DNA from 3 places in the Actinoplanes sp. NPDC051851 genome. Region 1 is predicted to be linked to each of the others. Evidence: riboswitches for the same ligand, from Rfam matches in the RefSeq annotation. Region 1 holds a riboswitch; each other region holds the start of a gene.
The links. A riboswitch is a leader RNA that binds a small molecule or an ion and turns the genes downstream of it on or off. The one in region 1 is predicted to bind cobalamin.

Region 1 (5,792 bases):
GCGGGGGCCGGGGAGTGAAACGGTCCGGGGAGATGCGGGGGCCGGGGATTGAGAGGGCGGGGGAGATGCGGGGGCTGGGGATTGAGAGGGCCGGGGAGATGCGAGGGCTGGGGGATGAAGAGGGCGCGGAACGAGAGGGCTGGGGTATGAGAGGGCTGGGGAATGACGCTGGGATGCGCCCGATGGGAGGTCGCGAGATGACACTGGTATCTGTTGTCGAGGATCATCCGCTGTTCCGCGCGGCGCTGGCCCGGGTGGTCGAGGAGCTTCCCGGGGTCGAGGCGGGTCCGGTGGCCGGGTCGGTGGAGGAGTTCCTGGCGTACCGGGCCGCGGCTGGGGGAGTCGTCCTGCTCGATCTGCACCTGCCGGGGCTGCAGGGGGCCGCGGCGGTGCTCGCCCTCTCCGCCGCCGGGCACCGGCCGCTGATCGTGTCGGCGCAGTCCGGGCAGGCGGACGTGCTGGCCGCGCTCGCGGCGGGGGCCCGGGGGTACCTGACGAAGTCGGCGGACGCGGCCGAGGTGGGTTCGGCGGTCCGGCAGGTGGCCGACGGCGGGACGTTCGTGTCGGCGACGCTCGCGGCGTTCCTGCTGGACAGTGCGGGCCGGCGGCATGCGGGGCCCCGGCTGACGCTGACGCCCCGGGAGCGCGAGGTGCTGGCCCTGCTCGCCGAGGGGGAGCGCGACGTGGACATCGCGGAGGCCCTGGTGATCAGCGTACGAACCGTGCGGTCGCACCTGGACCGGATCCGGGAGAAGACGGGACACCGGCGGCGTTCGGAGCTGACCCGCTTCGCGATCGGCGAGGGCCTGCTCGCCCGGCGGGTGGCGGCCTGACCTGTCCGGGGGCCGGCGTACTGGGGAAGCGGTGTGAGCTGCGTGACCTGCCCGGGCTGCGGCGTACCGGAGAAGGGGGAAGGTAGTGTGAAGGTGGCGACGAAACTGTCAGCGAGGTGCCCCGCTTCGGTGGGGAGAATCGGGAAGCCGGTGTGAATCCGGCACGGAGCCCGCCGCGGTGACCGGGGAGCCGCCACCTGTGTGCCTGAGGGCGCTTTCGGATCACGGCCGAGTGAGATCGGCCCGGCCCGGTGAGCGCGGGAGGGCGCAGCCACTGGCTGGGAACGGCTGGGAAGGCGGGTGGTGAGGCGACGATCCGGGAGTCCGAAGACCGGCCTCGCGTGGAGAACCACAGCGGGAGTCTGTCCAGATGTTGAGCGATTTGTACGATGTGATCCACGCACGGCGCGATGTCCGTGCCGAGTTCACCGGTGACGACGTGCCGGACGGCGTACTCGAAAAGGTGTTGAAAGCCGCGCATGCCGCGCCGAGCGTCGGAATGTCGCAGCCGTGGGATTTCGTGCTGATCCGGGATCGTGTGATCCGGGAGGCCTTCCACCGGCACGTGCACGAGGAGCGGGCGGTGTTCGCGGCGACGCTCGACGGCGCGGCGAAGGAGCGGTTCGCCCGGATCAAGATCGACGGGGTGCTGGAGTCGGCGCTGTCGATCGTGGTGACCTACGACCCGGAACGCGGCGGACCGGCGATCCTGGGGCGGCACGCGATCGCGGACGCCGGACTTTACTCGGTCTGCCTGGCGATCCAGAACCTGTGGCTGGCGGCGACCGCGGAGGGGCTCGGCGTGGGCTGGGTGTCATTCTACCGCGAGGATTTCCTGAACGACCTGGTCGGCATCCCGGCGCCGATGCGCGCGGTGGCCTGGCTCTGCGTCGGGCCGGTGAGCGCCCTGCAGCGGACACCGGATCTCGAACGGCACGGCTGGCGCGCCCGCCGTCCGCTGGAGGCCGCGGTACACCACGATCGGTTCACGCCGAGCGCGCCGGGTTCGCACCTGCTCACTTCGGGTGGGCCGGCGCCGGACCTGCTCACTTCGGGCGCGCCGGGCCCGGACCTGCTCACTTCGGGTGGGCCGGCGCCGGACCTGCTCACTCCGGGTGGGCCGGCCTCGGGTCTGCTCACTCCGGGTGGGCCGGCCTCGGGTCTGCTCACTCCGAGCGCATCCGCCATGCGTCGGTGATCAACTCGTCCAGGCGGTCGACGGTCACCTCCGGCAGCCGCAGCATGACCAGGGGGAGACCGTCGTAGCCGGACGTGGTGAAGAAGAGCTCCGGCTCACCGAGGAGTAGCGCCTGCTTCTCCGCCTCGTCACCGACGTAGAGCACGGCGACGTCGGTGCGGATGGTGCGGCGCTGCCCCGGCGTCCGTTCCGGGTACGACCACACGAACCCCCTGTCGTGCACCCGGAAGTCGAACCCGTCACTGTCGATCTCCACGACGTGGTCGAGAGCGAGCGCGATCCGGCGTACGTCGTCCGAGTGGGCCATGCCGACCAGGTTACGGCGAGCGGATCAGGGACCCCGACCCGTCCGGCCGGACATCGTCGCGGTGCGGCCCGCCGCGACCTCGGTGAGGGGGCGCGCCACGGAGGTCCCGTCCGGGCGTCGTCACCGATGTGCGGTGATGAGCGACAGGGATGTGCGGTGATGAACGACAGGGATGTGCGGTGATGAACGACAGGGATGTGGCCCCGGCGGCGGAGGGGGGCGAAAGCTCGCCTCGCCCGCCGCGGGGTGCCACACCGGCTGCTGCGGTGGTGGTCGGCTGCGCTCGTCAGCCGTGGTGGCGGAAGGAGGCGAAGACGACCTCGGTGCTCTGCTGGAAGCCGAGGCGTTCGTAGAGGCGGATCGCGCTGTCGTTGTCGGAGACCACGTGCAGGAACGGGAGCTCGCCGCGGGCCAGGATGCCGGCGGCGACCGCGGCGGTGAGGCGGGCGCCGAGGCCCTGGCCGCGGAACGCGGGGTCGGTGCAGACGGCGGAGACCTCGGTCCAGCCGGGGAGGCGGAAGCGCTCGCCGGCCATCGAGATCAGGCGGCCGTCCCGGGCACGGATGCCCAGGTAGCGGCCCAGGTCGATGGTGCGCTTGCGGAACGGGCCGGGCTGGGCGCGGGCCACCAGTTCCAGCATCTCGGGGACGTCGTGCTCGGTGAGCGGGACGGCCTCCGGGTCGTCGACGGCGGTCATCGCGGTGCCGGTCATCTGCACGCCGTACGTGATCGACTCCTGTTCCCAGCCGGAGCGGGGGGTCAGGGACGGACCGGTCAGCAGGGCGTGGTCGGTGAGGGTGGCGAGGTCGCGCCAGGCCGCCGGGTCGGCGGGGTCGCTGACGGCGCAGAACGGGGCGATCTCGGGCAGGTAGCGGGCGGCGTTGCCGGCGGCCTCGGCGAACCCGGCGTGCGGTCCTTCGAGTGCGGCCCAGACGGAATTGTTCAGCACACCCCGACCCTGCCGCCTACTGGCGAGTCACGCCAGCCGTTATCGCCGTGACACGCCCGAAGTGTTATTGACCGATCACCGACAGCGAGGCGATCACCGGATATAGGATGATAAATCGGTCGAAAGTGGCGGGCTGCGCGCTCGGTAAGGCCGGGCTCGTGGATGTGCTGCGCGCTCGGCAGGGCCGGGCTCGTGGATGTGCTGCGCGCTCAGCAGGGCCGGGCTCGTGGATGTCCTACGCGCTCAGCAGGGCCGGGCTCGTGGACGTCATCGGCGGGATGTCGGCGGGCCAGAGGGGCTTCGCGAAGTGGTAGCCCTGGCCGTAGCGGCAGCCCATCGCGTCCAGCGCCGCCCGCTGGCCCGGCTCCTCGATGCCCTCGGCGACCACGTCCAGATCCAGGTTGGCGGCGAGCGTGACGATCGCCTCGACGAGAGCGTGCTGCTGGCGGCTGGTGAGGACGTCGTCGATGAAGGACTTGTCCAGCTTCAGTACGTCGACCGGCATCTGCCGCAGGTAGCTGAGTGACGAGTATCCGGTGCCGAAATCGTCGATCGCCACCCGTACCCCCAGCGCCCGCAAGGAACGCAGATCCTGGACCACCTTGTCGGCGTCGCGGAGCACCAGGCTCTCGGTGATCTCCAGGAGCAGCCACTCGGGCCGGGCCCCGGTCGTGGCGAGGGCGTCCCGGACCTGGTCGACGAAGTCGCCGGTGCGGAACTGGCGCGGCGACACGTTGACGCTGACGTAGCGCAGCGTGGTGTCCGGGTCGGCGGCCTGCCACTCGGCGAACTGGCGCAGGGCCTCCCGCAGCACCCAGTTGCCGATGCCGACGATCGCGCCGTTCTCCTCGGCGGCCTCGACGAAGTGGAACGGGCCGAGCAGCCCGCGCGCCGGGTGCTGCCAGCGGACCAGGGCCTCGACGCCGCTGACCCGGCTCGCGCCGATCTCGACGATCGGCTGGAACTGCAGCACGAACTGCTCGCCCTCGATCGCCTCGTGCAGCTGGGTGCGCATCTCCAGCCGCTGCACCATCTCGTGGTGCAGGTCACTCTGGTACCGCTGCCAGCTGCCCTTGCCCATCCCCTTGGCCAGGTAGAGCGCGAGATCGGCGTGCCGCAGCAACTCGGTGGAGCCGTCCGCGTCCCGGTTGGTGGCGACGCCGACGCTGACCTTGCCGCTGACCAGGTGGGTGTTTCCCTCGCCGTCGGCGACCTCGATCGGCGCCTCCAGCGCGGCGACGATCCGGGCCGCGGCGTCGTCGGCCGCGTCGGCGCTGTGGCTCTGCTCGATCAGGATGGCGAACTCGTCGCCGCCCATCCGGGCCGCGGTGCTGCCGGCGCCGATGATCGCCGAGATCCGCTGCGCCACGGTGATCAGCAACTGGTCGCCGACGCCGTGCCCGAGGGTCTCGTTGACGTCCTTGAAGTCGTCCAGGTCGACGAAGAGCACGCCGAGGGTGGCACCGTCCCGCTCGGCGACCATGAAGGCCTGCTCCAGGCGGTTGCGGAACAGCACCCGGTTGGCGAGCCCGGTCAACGAGTCGTGGAACGCCTGGTGGGTCAGGTCGTCCTCCAGGCGGCGGCGCTCGGTGACGTCGCGCATGGTGACCACGAGCCCGCGTACGGTCGGGTCCTCCCGCAGGTCACGCAGGTCGCACTCGACCTCGACGCGGCGGCGGCCGGAACCGTGCGCGGCCAGCTCGATGCCGTCCAGCTCGCCGTGGCCGCGCCGCAGCCGGTCCAGCACCTCGGTCAGCCCGTCCTGGCTGTCGGGCGTGAAGAGCCCGGTCAGCGGGGTGCCGGCCGTGATGATCGCGCCGAACAGCTTGACCGCGGACGGGCTGGCGTAGCGCACGGTGTCGTCGTCCTCGACGATCAGGATGACGTCGGCGGTGTTCTGGATGAGCGTACGGAAATAGGCCTCACTGTCGCGGCGGCTCACCTCGGCGGAGAGGTAGATCCGTTCGATCACCGCGTCGACCTGCGCGGCGAGCGTCTCCAACGAGGGGCGGACCGCGTGCAGGACGTTCTCCGGCGCGCCGAGGATCATGGTGCCGTGCCGGTCGTCGCTGAGCGGCTGGGTCAGGTACAGCACGGTGCGGAAGCCGCCCGAGCCGAGCCCGTCGGGCAGGCCTGCGGCGTCGCGCAGCTGGACGGACGCCTCCGCGGTGCCCGGCGAGGGCGGGACGACGTCCAGGTGGTAGGCGCAGTCGGCGGGCATCAACCGGTCGACGGCGTCGCGCAGGGCGCCGGCCACCTCCTCCACCGAGTTCGCCCGCACCAGCAGGGCGCCGGCCTCGCGCAGTGCCCGCTCCCGGGCGACGGCCTGCCGCTGGGCCATAGCCAGGCCGGAGACCCGGGCCAGGACCAGCAGGAACATCACGGTGGCGGCGGCCGCGATCACCGGCGCGTCGACGATGCCGCCGCGGGCCACCTCGACGTCGTGACCCTGCACGTCCTCCAGCATCAGGACGGCCGGGGCGATCAGCGCGGCGCCGGTCAGCC
Region 2 (5,792 bases), on a different contig from region 1:
CGGCGCCGAGCCCGCGTGGCCGGGGCGCCCGCGTGGCCGGGGCCCGCGAGGGGGCGTTCGGGGCGGGCGTGGTGGGCTTGGCGACGGGTGTGGGCGGGAACAGGGCAGGGACGGCAGGGCGAGGAGAGGGCAGCGCATGGACGTCGTGATCGGGATCGACACCGGGACCACCGCGACCAAGGGGATCGCCGCCGGGCCCGGCGGCGAGGTCCGGGCGCAGGTGAGCGTGCACTACCCGCTCTCGGTGCCCGGGCCGGGGCGCGCCGAGCTCGACCCGGAGCACCTCATCGCGGCGGCCGTGAAGGCGCTCACCGACGTGGCGGCCCGATGCCGCGAGCGCGGTGACCGGGTGATCGCGATCGGACTCAGCGCTTTCCTGCACGGGCTGGTGCCGATGGACGGCGACGGGAGGCCGCTCGGCCCGCTGGTCACCTGGGCCGACGGGCGGGCCGCGGAGCAGTGCGAGCGGATCGTCGCCTCGGGGCGGGCCCGGGGGCTGCAGGCACGGACCGGCACCCCGGTGCACCCGATGTCCCCGCTGGCGAAGCTGACCTGGTGGAACGAGAACGACCCGGAGACGCTGCGGGGCACCCCGCGTTGGGGCGGCGTCAAGGAGCTGATCGTCGCGGCGCTCGCCGGCGGGCCGTTCCGCGTCGACCTCTCGCTCGCGTCCGGGATGGGCCTGTACGACATCCACGGCCGGGGCTGGGACGACGAGGCACTCCAGCTCGCCGGGGTGCGGCACCGGCAACTGGCCGAGGTGGTCGCGACCACCGAACGGCTCGCCCTGCGTCCCGAGGTGGCCTCCGCCGCGGGCATCGGCGGATCGGTGCCGCTGATCATCGGGGCGGCCGACGGGCCGCTCGCCAACCTCGGCGTCGGCGCGGTGCCGCCCGGTGTGGCCGCCGTCTCGCTGGGCACGAGCGGGGCGTTGCGCACCGTGGTCGACCGGCCCGCCGGCGCCGAGGACGGACGGCTCTTCTGCTACGCGCTGACCGAGAAGCACTGGGTGGTCGGCGGTGCCGTCAACAACGCGGGTTCGGTCGTACGGTGGGCGGGCGAGGCGTTCGCGGCCGGTTTCGAACGCCCTGGAGCCGACGGTGAGGACGCCGACGAGCGGGACGCCGCGCTGCTCGAGGAGGCCGCCGGGATTGCCGCCGGCAGCGAGGGGCTGATCTGCCTGCCCTACCTGCTGGGCGAGCGGGCGCCGTGGTGGCGGCCCGGCCTGCGCGGCGCCTACCTGGGACTACGCCGCGAACACCGGCGCCCGCACCTGGTCCGGGCCGCGGTCGAGGGGGTCTGCCAGCAGCTGGCCCTGGTCCGCGACTCGTTCACGACGCCGGTCACCGAGGTACGCGCCACCGGGGGAGCGGTCGCCTCCCGGCTCTGGGTGGAGGTTCTCGCCGCCGCACTGGACCTACCGGTATCGATCGCGGACACGCCCGAGGGGACCGCGCTCGGCGCCTGTCTGCTGGCCCGGCACGCGCTGGGGGAGCTGCCCGATCTTGATCAGGCGGCGTCGCTGACCGCGGTGGGCTCCTCGGTGACGCCCCGTGCCGAGGACGCCGCGCTGTACCGCCGGATGCGCCCGCTGGTGGAGCGGTCCGCGCTGGCGGTGCTGGACGTGGTGGCCGAGCTGGACCGGCTGGCCCCGAAGCCGCTGCCGGCCACCGAGAAGGCGGTGCCCGGAAGCTCACACACCGGGGGCCCGCGTTGACGGCCGGGTGAGCCGTACGCGAGAGTTACCGGCGAGCGGTTGCGGAGGAACCCGGTGCGAGTCCGGGACGGTCCCGCCACTGTGACCGGGGAGCGACCCGCTGATCACAAAACGCCACGGCCCGGCGTCGGGCTGGAAGGCTGGCGGGGAACGGCGATCCGGGAGTCAGGAGACTCCGGCCGCTCGTGACAACCGACGCGCGGGCGTGGACACCCGCCGGAAGGGACCTTCGTGACGACTCCGTACCCGTTCTCGGCCGTCGTGGGCCTCGATGACCTGCGCCTCGCCCTGCTGCTCACCTCGGTCTCGCCGGCCGTCGGCGGGGTGCTGGTCCGCGGCGAGAAGGGCACCGCCAAGAGCACCGTGGTACGCGCCCTCGCCGGGCTGCTCCCCCCGGTCGACGTGGTCCGCGGCTGCCGGTTCGCCTGTGACCCCGCCGGGCCCGACCCGCAGTGCCCGGACGGTCCGCACCCGGTGGACAGCCCGGCGCTGGCCCGCCCGTCCGCGCTGATCGAGCTGCCGGTCGGCGCGACCGAGGACCGCGTGGTGGGCACCCTGGACATCCAGCGGGCGCTCGCCGACGGCGTGAAGGCGTACGAGCCGGGTCTGCTCGCCGCCGCGCACCGGGGTGTCCTCTACGTCGACGAGGTCAACCTCCTCCCCGACCACCTGGTCGACCTCCTGCTGGACGCCGCCGCGATGGGCCGGGCACACGTCGAGCGGGACGGCGTCTCGGTCAAGCACGCGGCCCGCTTCCTGCTGGTCGGCACGATGAACCCGGAGGAGGGCGAGCCCCGCCCGCAGTTGGTCGACCGCTTCGGCCTGGTCGTCACGGTGGCCGCCCCGCGCGACGCGAGGCAGCGCGCCGAGGTGGTCCGGCGCCGCCTCGCCTACGAGGCCGACCCGGTCGGTTTCGCCGAGCGTTTCGCCGCCGAGGAGCTGGCGTACGCGGACCGCATCGCGACCGCGCGGGCTCTCCTCCCGTCGGTGGTGCTGCCCGACGCCGAACTGGACCGCATCGCCCGGGTCTGCCTGGCCTTCGGCGTCGACGGCCTGCGCGCTGACATCGTGGTGGCCCGCTGCGCGGTGGCCCTGGCAGCCTGGCACGGCCGCGACGTGGTGACCGCCGGTGACGTAGGGGACGCCGCGCGGCTCGCCCTCCCGCACCGCCGGCGCACCGATCCGCTCGACCCGCCCGGCACCGACGAGGAGAAGCTCGACCAGGCCCTGGACGAGGCCGAGCGCCAGGCGCGGGAGGACGGCGACGACCCGGATCCGGACTCCACCCCGCCCGGCGGCGGCCCCGACGACTCGGGCCCCGGCCCCGGCGGCCCCGGCGGTCCCGGCCCTGGCTCCGGCGGTCCCGGCCCCGGTGGCCCCGGTTCCGGCTCTGGAGATCCCGGTTCCGCTGACCCCGCGCCAACTGACGCCGCGCCCCCGCAGGGCCAGGGGGATCAGGGGAGGTCCGGTACGGTCGCTCAGGCCGGTGCCGCCTACCGCCCCCGGACCCTGAAGATCACCGCTCGGGGCGAGGGCGGCCACACCGGCAAGCGCTCTCCGGCGTACGCCCGCCGTGGCCGGGTGATCGGCTCCCGCAAGCCGCTCGGGAAGCTGGCCGGCGCCCCGCACCTCCCGGCGACCCTGCGCGCCGCGATCCACCGCAACGCCCTGCAGTCCTCCGGCATGACGGTTCAGCCCCGTGACCTGCGTGAGGCGATCCACGTGGGCCGCGAGGCGAACCTGGTGCTCTTCGTCGTGGACGCGTCCGGGTCGATGGCCGCCCGCAAACGGATGACCCTGGTGAAGACCGCCGTCCTCTCGCTGCTCCGCGACGCCTATCAGCGCCGCGACCGGATCGGGATGATCACGTTCCGGGGGGCCGCCGCCGAGGTGGTGCTCCCGCCCACGTCCAGCCACGAGGTGGGCGTGATGCGCCTGGCCGCCCTGCGCACCGGCGGACGCACCCCGCTCGCCGCCGGCCTGCGCGCCGCCGCCACCACGATCGCCACCGAACGCCGCCGCGACCCGCGCCGCCGTCCGCTGCTGATCCTGGTCACCGACGGCCGCGCCACGTCCGGCCCCGACCCCCTGCTGCTGGCCCCGCTCTTCGCGGACGTCTCCACGGTCGTGGTCGACTGCGAGTCCGGCCCGATTCGGCTGGGCCTGGCCCGCCGGCTGGCTACGGCGCTGAAGGCCGACGTCATGCCCCTGGACCACCTCGAGGCCGCGACCCCCGTCCGCCTTCCCGCTGCCACTCACCCGGCCGCCCCGACGCCGGAGGGCCGTCCGTACCGCAGGGCCGCCTGATGCCCGGACCGCCGGCCGCACGGAAGTCGGCCGGCACGCAGAGTCGGCTGGGGCTCAGGGGTGTGTCAGGTCCCTCGAGGCACCCGTGAGCGCCAGCCAGACAGGGTGGGCTGGCGGCGCGGAGTGTGTCCGGGGCCCTGAGACACCCCTGAGGGCCAGCCGTGGCGGGCGCGCGTGGGCGTTGCGGGCGGGCGTCGGCGTGATCGGCGGGCGCGAGCGTTGCGGGCGGGCGTCGGCGTGATGGGTGGGCGCGGGCGTCGGGGCGGCGGGCGGGGGTGGGATCGTCCACCGTGGTGGTGAGTGTGCCGAGTGGACGGAAAAGGCGCGATGAATGACGGGAACGCTCTGTGGGGAACGGGCTCAGGGCGTACGGAATGGAAGGTTGGGAAATGCCGCAAGGGAAAGTCGCCAGCGTGCCCGACGACGGTTTGACGACACGTCAGCGACGACGGCAGGCGGTGTTCGCCGTGCACACCGGACCCGGTAAGGGGAAGTCGACCGCCGCATTCGGAATGGCGCTGCGGGCGTGGAGTGCCGGCTGGCCGATCGGTGTGTTCCAGTTCGTGAAGTCGGAGAAGTGGCGGGTCGGCGAGGAGGCCGCGCTGCGGAAGCTCGGCGAGGTCGGGCCCACCACGGTCGACTGGCACAAGATGGGCGAGGGCTGGTCCTGGATCCAGCGCGCCGGGACCGAAAGGGATCACGCCGCCGAGGCCGCCGAGGGCTGGGCGCAGATCAAGCGGGACCTGGCCGCCGAGACCTACCGGTTCTATGTGCTCGACGAGTTCACCTACCCGATGAAGTGGGGCTGGGTGGACGTCGCCGACGTGATCGAGACGCTGGGGAACCGGACCGGTACGCAGCATGTGGTGATCACCGGGCGGGACGCGCACCCCGATCTGATCGCCGCCGCCGACCTGGTCACCGAGATGACGAAGGTGAAGCACCCGATGGACGCCGGGCGCAAGGGGCAGCAGGGCATCGAATGGTAGCCAGGGTGGTGATCGCCGCGCCGGCCTCCGGGCACGGCAAGACCACCGTGACCACCGGGCTGCTGGCGGCCTTCGCGCGGCGCGGCAGACGGGTCGCGCCGTTCAAGGTGGGGCCCGACTACATCGATCCCGGTTATCACTCGCTCGCCTCGGGACGGCCGGGGCGCAACCTCGACCCGGTCATGCTCGGACCGGAGATGATCGCGCCGCTCTTCGCGCACGGGTCGCGGGGCGCCGACATCGCGATCGTCGAGGGGGTGATGGGCCTCTACGACGGCCGGACCGGTGCGGGCGACTCCGGGTCGACCGCGCAGGTCGCCGAGCTGCTCCAGGCGCCGGTCGTCCTCGTGGTGGACGCCGCCGCCCAGGGCCGTTCGATCGCCGCGGTCGTGCACGGTTTCCGCAGCTTCGGCAACGTACGGATGGCCGGCGTGATCCTGAACCGGGTCGGGTCCGAGCGGCACGAGTCGATCCTGCGGGAGGCCTGCGAGGAGGTCGGCACGCCGGTGCTGGGCGCGCTGCGGCGGGCCGACGCGGTGGCCGCGCCGAGCCGGCATCTCGGCCTGGTGCCGGCGGCCGAGCGGCGTGCCGAGGCGCTGGCCTCGGTGGACGCGCTCGCGGCGCTGATCGCCGGCGCGGTGGATCTGGACGCGGTGGCGGCCGTGGCCCACTCCGCGCCGCCGCTGGCGGCGACGCCCTTCGACCCGATCTCCGAGCGTCCGGTCGCGGGCCGTCCGATCGTCGCGGTCGCCGGTGGTCCCGCTTTCAGTTTCGCGTAC
Region 3 (5,792 bases), on a different contig from region 1:
TCACCACCGACCCCGCCGTCCGGGAGACCGGCCGGGACGTGGAGCGGCGGATCCTGGACGGTTCGCTCACCCCGGCGCGGGCGGTCGAGCTGCTGCTCGGCTCCTACGACCGGATGACACCATGATCGGCATGACGCCCGACGAGCACGCCGCCCGCGCCGAGGAACTCACCCACGAGGCCGAGCGCCTCTACGAGGTCTGCCTGGTCGACTACGAGACCAACATCAACGAGGACGACCACTCCGAGGAGCCGTACGTCCCCGGCGCCGACCTCTCGATGCTCATCGCCACCACGCAGCTCGCCCAGCTGCACGCCACGCTCGCCCTCCGGCCTGGTTCCTGAGCACCCCGGGAGCCGGTCTCCCGGGGCGTCTCACCTCTCACCTTTCGCCTCTCGCCTCTCGCCTCTCGCCTCTCACCTCTCGCCTCTCGCCTCTCGCCTAGAAGTCGTCGTCGAAGCTGACCGTGCCGGTGACGCCGACCTGGTACGCCGACACCCGCCGTTCGAAGAAGTTCGACAGCTCCTGGACGTCCTGCAGCTCCATGAACGCGAACGGGTTCCCACTGCCGTAGAGCGGCGCGATCCCGAGGGCCTGCAGCCGCCGGTCGGCCACGTGCTGCAGGTACTCGCGCATGTCCGCGAGGGACATGCCGGAGACGCCCTGCTCCAGGAGGTCCTCGGCGAACTGGACCTCGCACTCGACGGCCTCGGCGAGCATGTCGGTCACCTGCTTCGCCATCTCCGCGTCGAACAGGTCGGGCTCCTCGGCCCGGACCTGGTCGACCACGTCGAACGCGAACGCCATGTGCATGCTCTCGTCGCGGAACACCCAGTTGGTCCCGGACGCGAGTCCCTGCAGCACCCCGCGGGAGCGCAGGAAGTACACGTACGCGAAGGCGCCGTAGAAGAACAGCCCCTCGATGCACGCCGCGAAGCAGATCACGTTGAGCAGGAACGCCCGCCGGTCGGCTTTCGTCTCCAGTTTCCGGAGCTTGTAGACCGAGTCGATCCACGTGAAGCAGAATTCGGCCTTGCGGGCGATCGACGGGATGTTCTCGACGGCCGCGAACGCCTCGAACCGCTCCTGCTCGTCGGGCACATAGGTGTCCAGGAGATTCAGATAGAACTGGACGTGCACCGCCTCCTCGAACAGCTGCCGGGACAGGTAGAGGCGGCCCTCCGGCGAGTTGACGTGCTGGTACAGATTGAGGACCAGATTGTTCGCCACGATCGTGTCACCGGTGGCGAAGAACGCGACCAGCCGCGAGACGAGGTGCTGTTCGGCGGGCGTCAGTGTGGCCAGGTCGGCGAGGTCGCCGTGCAGGTCGACCTCCTCGACGGTCCAGGTGTTCTTGATGGCGTCCTTGAAACGGTCGAAGAAGTGCGGGTACTTCATCGGCCGCAGGGTCAGGTCCATTCCGGGGTCGAGCAGCATTACTGGCAGGCCTCACACGATTCGGGGTTCTCCAGGGAGCAGACTTCGGCGGGGGTGAGCGCCGGAATGACCGGTGCCACCGAGACCGTGGCCTGCTGAATGCGCGTCGCGGGCCGCGAGCGCAGGTAGTACGAGGTCTTCAGGCCGGCTTTCCACGCGTAGAGGTACATCGAGGAGAGCTTGCCGATGGTGGGCGCGGCCAGGAACAGGTTCAGCGACTGCGACTGGTCGATGTAGGGCGCGCGGGCGGCGGCCAGGTCGATCAGGGCCCGCTGGGGGAGTTCCCAGGCGGTACGGAACAGTTCGCGGACCTCGGCCGGCAGTTCGGTGATGCCCTGCACGGACCCCTCGGCGCGCTTGATCGCCTCACGGATCGGGGCGTTCCACAGATTGCGGGACTTCAGTTCGCGTACCAGAAAGGTGTTGATCTGAAGGAACTCGCCGGACATCGTCTCGCGCTTGAAGAGATTGCTCACCTGAGGCTCGATGCATTCGTAGCAGCCGGCGATCGACGCGATGGTGGCCGTCGGCGCGATGGCGACGAGGAGCGAGTTACGCAGGCCGTTGGTTGCGATTCTCTCTCTCAGGGAGTTCCAGCGATCGGTCTGCGTGGTGGTCACACCCCACAGGTCCGGGTGCAGGTCACCCTTCGCGGCCCGGGTCTGCGAGTACGCCGGATGCGCGCCGAATCGCTCGGCGAGCGACGCTGACGATTCCAGCGCGGTCAGGAAGATCTCCTCCTGAACCTTGGTGGAGAGCTTCCTGGCTTCGGCGGAGTCGAACGGCAGGCGCAGGGTGAAGAGGGCGTCCTGCAGGCCCATCAGGCCGAGGCCGACCGGGCGCCAGCGCGGATTCGAGGCGGCGGCCTGTGCGGACGGGTAATAGTTGATGTCGATCACCCGGTCGAGGAAGACCACCGCGGTGCGGACCGTCTCCCGCAACCGTTCCCAATCGACGCCCGCCTCGGTCACGTGCGCGCCGAGATTGACCGAGCCGAGGTTGCAGACCGCGGTCTCGCCGTCGTCGTTCACCTCGAGGATCTCGGTGCAGAGATTCGACAGGTGAATGGTGTTGCCGGGCGCGCCGGTCTGGTTGGAGAGCGCGTTCGACCGGTCCTTGAACGTCATCCATCCGTTGCCGGTCTGCGCGAGGGTGCGCATCATCCGGCCGTACAGATCGCGGGCCTTGACGGTCTTGACGGCCTTCTTCTCCGCCTTCCGGTACGCCTCGTCGAACGCCTCGCCGAACAGATCCGGCAACTCCGGCGCGTCCGACGGATCGATCAGCGACCAGTCGCCGTCCGCCTCGACCCGCCGCATGAACTCGTCCGGGATCCAGTTCGCCAGGTTCAGATTGTGCGTCCGCCGGCTCTCCTCACCGGTGTTGTCGCGCAGTTCCAGGAACTCCTCGACGTCCGGGTGCCACGGCTCCAGATAGACGCATGCGGCGCCCTTGCGGCGGCCGCCCTGATTGACCGCCGCGACGCCCGCGTCCAGGGTCTTCAGGAACGGCACGATGCCGTTGGACCTCCCGTTCGTGCCGCGGATCAGCGCACCCCGGCCGCGGACCCGCGACCACGAGATGCCGATGCCGCCGGAGAACTTCGACAGTTTGGCGACCTGGTGGTACCGCTCGTAAATCGAGTCCAGCTCGTCCTTCGGCGAATCGACGAGGAAACAGCTCGACATCTGGGTGTGCCGGGTGCCGGAATTGAACAGCGTCGGCGAGCTGGGCAGATAGGCGAGCGACGACATCAGCCGGTAGAAACCGATCGCCTCGTTCGCGTTCTGCGACAGCCCGCAGGCGACCCGCAGCAGCCAGTACTGCGGCGTCTCGACGACGAGCCGGGACTGCGGGTGGCGCAGCAGGTAGCGGTCCGCGACGGTGCGCAGCCCGAAGTACTCGAACCGCAGGTCACCGCGGGTGTCGATGGCGTCGTCGAGCTTGCGGGCGTTGCGGGCCACGAACGCCGCGGTCTCGTCCCCGATCAGGCCGAGCGTGTGCCCGTACCGGATGGCCTGACTGAAACTGGCCACCTCCTGGAGCCGGACCTCCTTGTCCACGTAGGCCGTGAGCAGCCGGGCCGCGAGACGCGAGTACTGCGGCTCCTCGCTGATCAGCTCGGCGGCCGTCTGGATCGAGAGTTTGTCCAGCTCGGCGGTGGTCGCGCCGTCGTACAGGCCACTGATGGTCTTGGTGGCCACCCGCAGCGGGTCGACCTCACCCAGATCACCGACCCAGAGCTCGACCGCCCGCACGATCTTGTTGACGTCGACCGGTTCCAGATCACCGTTGCGTTTGCGCACCTGCATCGCGTGCCGCCGCTGCTCCGGCACGGTCACGCTCTCTTTCGTGGTATCCATCGTTCCCCCTTCGTCCGCTCGCCGAGGTCGGGGCGCGCAGGGGGACGCCGCCGGGACACGCCGCGGGGGCGCACCGGCTGATGGCGTCGGCCGTCCCACGCGGCCTTCGACCGCCGTACGCGTGTGCGCACGGCGCGCTGGCAGGTCTTCGGACTCGTGGGCGTGATGCTCGCGCCTACCGGCCGTCGCTTCCCGGACCGGGTGGTCCAGTGCTTGATTGACGGCTTTCGTTCCCACTCACCGCTGCGGGGCAGTCCCGGTTTCCCACCGGGTTCCCTGTTGCCTCGAACGGGCCGTGACGGCCCGCACGAACCAGCTGCGGGAGACACCATATATGGGCGGCCACCGAAAAGTCATACCCCACATCGTGTGTCACCCGGGTCACCCTCTCGTGATCAACTTTGCGGCGGGCGGTAGCATGCGAAGCGGTGCTGGTTCGCCCTGTCCCTCGTAAAAAGGCGTCGTAAGAGGGAACCCGGTGTGAATCCGGGACTGCCCCGCAGCGGTGAGTGGGAACGAGAGTCGTCATCGCTGCCGATCGTCTACGGCGACGTGTCCCGCAAGGCGCCGATGACCGTCGGGGTGTCCCGCAAGGCGCCGATGACCGTCGGGTGGTCGACCTGCGCACAGTCACTGACGTCGAAGCCGGTCAAGGGCATGCTGACCGGCCCGGTGACCATTCTGGCCTGGTCGTTCGTGCGCACCGACCAGCCACTCGCGGACACCGCCGACCAGGTGGCGCTCGCCCTGCGCGACGAGTGCGCGGATCTGGAGACGGGCCGGGATCCGGGTGATCCAGGTCGACGAGCCGGCGATCGGCTACAGCCGGGGCGTCGGCCCGGGCGTCTGGGACATCCACTCGCCCCGGGTGCCGTCCCGCGACGAGGTCGTCGATGCGCTGCGCCGGGCGATCGCGGCGGTCCCGGCCCAACGGCTCTGGGTGAACCCGGACTGCGGCCTTAAGACCCACGGTTACGCCGAGGCCGAGGCATCGTCCTGGTCCTCTCTGTCCTGGTCCTCTCTGCCCTGGTCCACGGCGTAGGGGATGAGCGGCTGCTGGTTCTCGTCGACCAGCAGGCGGCCGGCGGCGGGTGGGCGGGCGCGCTGGGCGCAGTCCTGGCGCTCGCAGATCTGGCAGCCGAGTCCGATCGGGATCACGCCGCGCGGGTTGTCGAGCGCGAGGCCGTCGCTGTAGACCAGGCGCCGGGCGTGGCGCAGTTCGCAGCCGAGCGCCACCGCGAACGTGCTGCGCGGGCTGTGGTGGCCGCGCCCGCCGTGCACGACCGTACGGGCCAGCCAGAAGTAGCGCTTGCCGTCCGGCATCTCGGCGACCTGAGTGAGGATCCGGCCCGGTGAGCTGAACGCCTCGTAGATGATCCAGAGCGGACACGTGCCGCCGAGCCGGGAGAAGTGGAAGTCGCTGGCGGACTGGCGCTTGGAGATGTTGCCGGCCCGGTCCACGCGCAGAAACGCGAACGGGACCCCGCGCAGGGACGGCCGTTGCAGGGTGCTGAGCCGGTGGCAGGCCGTCTCGAAGCTCACGCCGAAGCGCCCGGCGAGGAGCGGGACGTCATACCGCAGCTGTTCGGCTGTACTGTGAAAGCCCTTGTAGGGCATGAGTAGTGCGCCGGCGTAGTAGTTGCCGAGGCCGATTCTGGCCAGCCCGGTGGCGGAGGGCGGGTCGATGTCGTCGGCGAGCTCGGTGATCAATTTGTCCTCGGCGAGGAAGGCCAGCTGGGTGGCGAGCTGGAACGCCCGCTGGCCGTCGGTGTGGTCGGCGGAGAGGCGCAGGACCCGGGTCTCCGGGTCGAAGCGGCGGATCTCGGTGGCGGCGCCGGGCGGGGGAATGATGACCCGGACCTCGTACTCCTCCCGCAGATGGCGGGTGAGTGTCTCGGCAGCGCGGCCCGGTGTGAGCGCGAGGCGGTCGGCGAGCTGCTCGGCGGCGGCGTCGAGCTGGTCGAAGTGGTTGTAGCGGGCGTAGAAGAAGTCG

Region 2: linked by a shared signal. The riboswitch ahead of AB0M08_RS23905 (VWA domain-containing protein) and the one ahead of bluB (5,6-dimethylbenzimidazole synthase) in region 1 are both predicted to bind cobalamin.
Region 3: linked by a shared signal. The riboswitch ahead of AB0M08_RS24260 (ribonucleoside-diphosphate reductase subunit alpha) and the one ahead of bluB (5,6-dimethylbenzimidazole synthase) in region 1 are both predicted to bind cobalamin.

Annotation. Positions count from the first base shown of each region.
Region 1 covers NZ_JBFAYF010000007.1:195,594-201,385, forward strand. Annotated here, with positions in the region: gene AB0M08_RS10185 (response regulator transcription factor) at 198-833, shown strand; cobalamin riboswitch at 931-1,188, shown strand; partial or broken gene bluB (5,6-dimethylbenzimidazole synthase) at 1,204-1,830, shown strand; gene AB0M08_RS10195 (hypothetical protein) at 2,000-2,338, opposite strand; gene AB0M08_RS10200 (GNAT family N-acetyltransferase) at 2,625-3,287, opposite strand; gene AB0M08_RS10205 (EAL domain-containing protein) at 3,523-5,792, opposite strand, start outside.
Region 2 covers NZ_JBFAYF010000025.1:129,180-134,971, reverse strand. Annotated here, with positions in the region: gene AB0M08_RS23910 (gluconokinase) at 137-1,717, shown strand; cobalamin riboswitch at 1,762-1,893, shown strand; gene AB0M08_RS23905 (VWA domain-containing protein) at 1,949-4,024, shown strand; gene cobO (cob(I)yrinic acid a,c-diamide adenosyltransferase) at 4,414-5,013, shown strand; gene AB0M08_RS23895 (cobyrinate a,c-diamide synthase) at 5,007-5,792, shown strand, end outside.
Region 3 covers NZ_JBFAYF010000026.1:73,201-78,992, reverse strand. Annotated here, with positions in the region: gene meaB (methylmalonyl Co-A mutase-associated GTPase MeaB) at 1-125, shown strand, start outside; gene AB0M08_RS24270 (hypothetical protein) at 131-343, shown strand; gene AB0M08_RS24265 (ribonucleotide-diphosphate reductase subunit beta) at 441-1,436, opposite strand; gene AB0M08_RS24260 (ribonucleoside-diphosphate reductase subunit alpha) at 1,436-3,799, opposite strand; cobalamin riboswitch at 3,921-4,131, opposite strand; cobalamin riboswitch at 4,215-4,396, shown strand; partial or broken gene AB0M08_RS24255 (hypothetical protein) at 4,370-4,516, shown strand; gene AB0M08_RS24250 (hypothetical protein) at 4,590-4,841, shown strand; gene AB0M08_RS24245 (short-chain fatty acyl-CoA regulator family protein) at 4,772-5,792, opposite strand, start outside.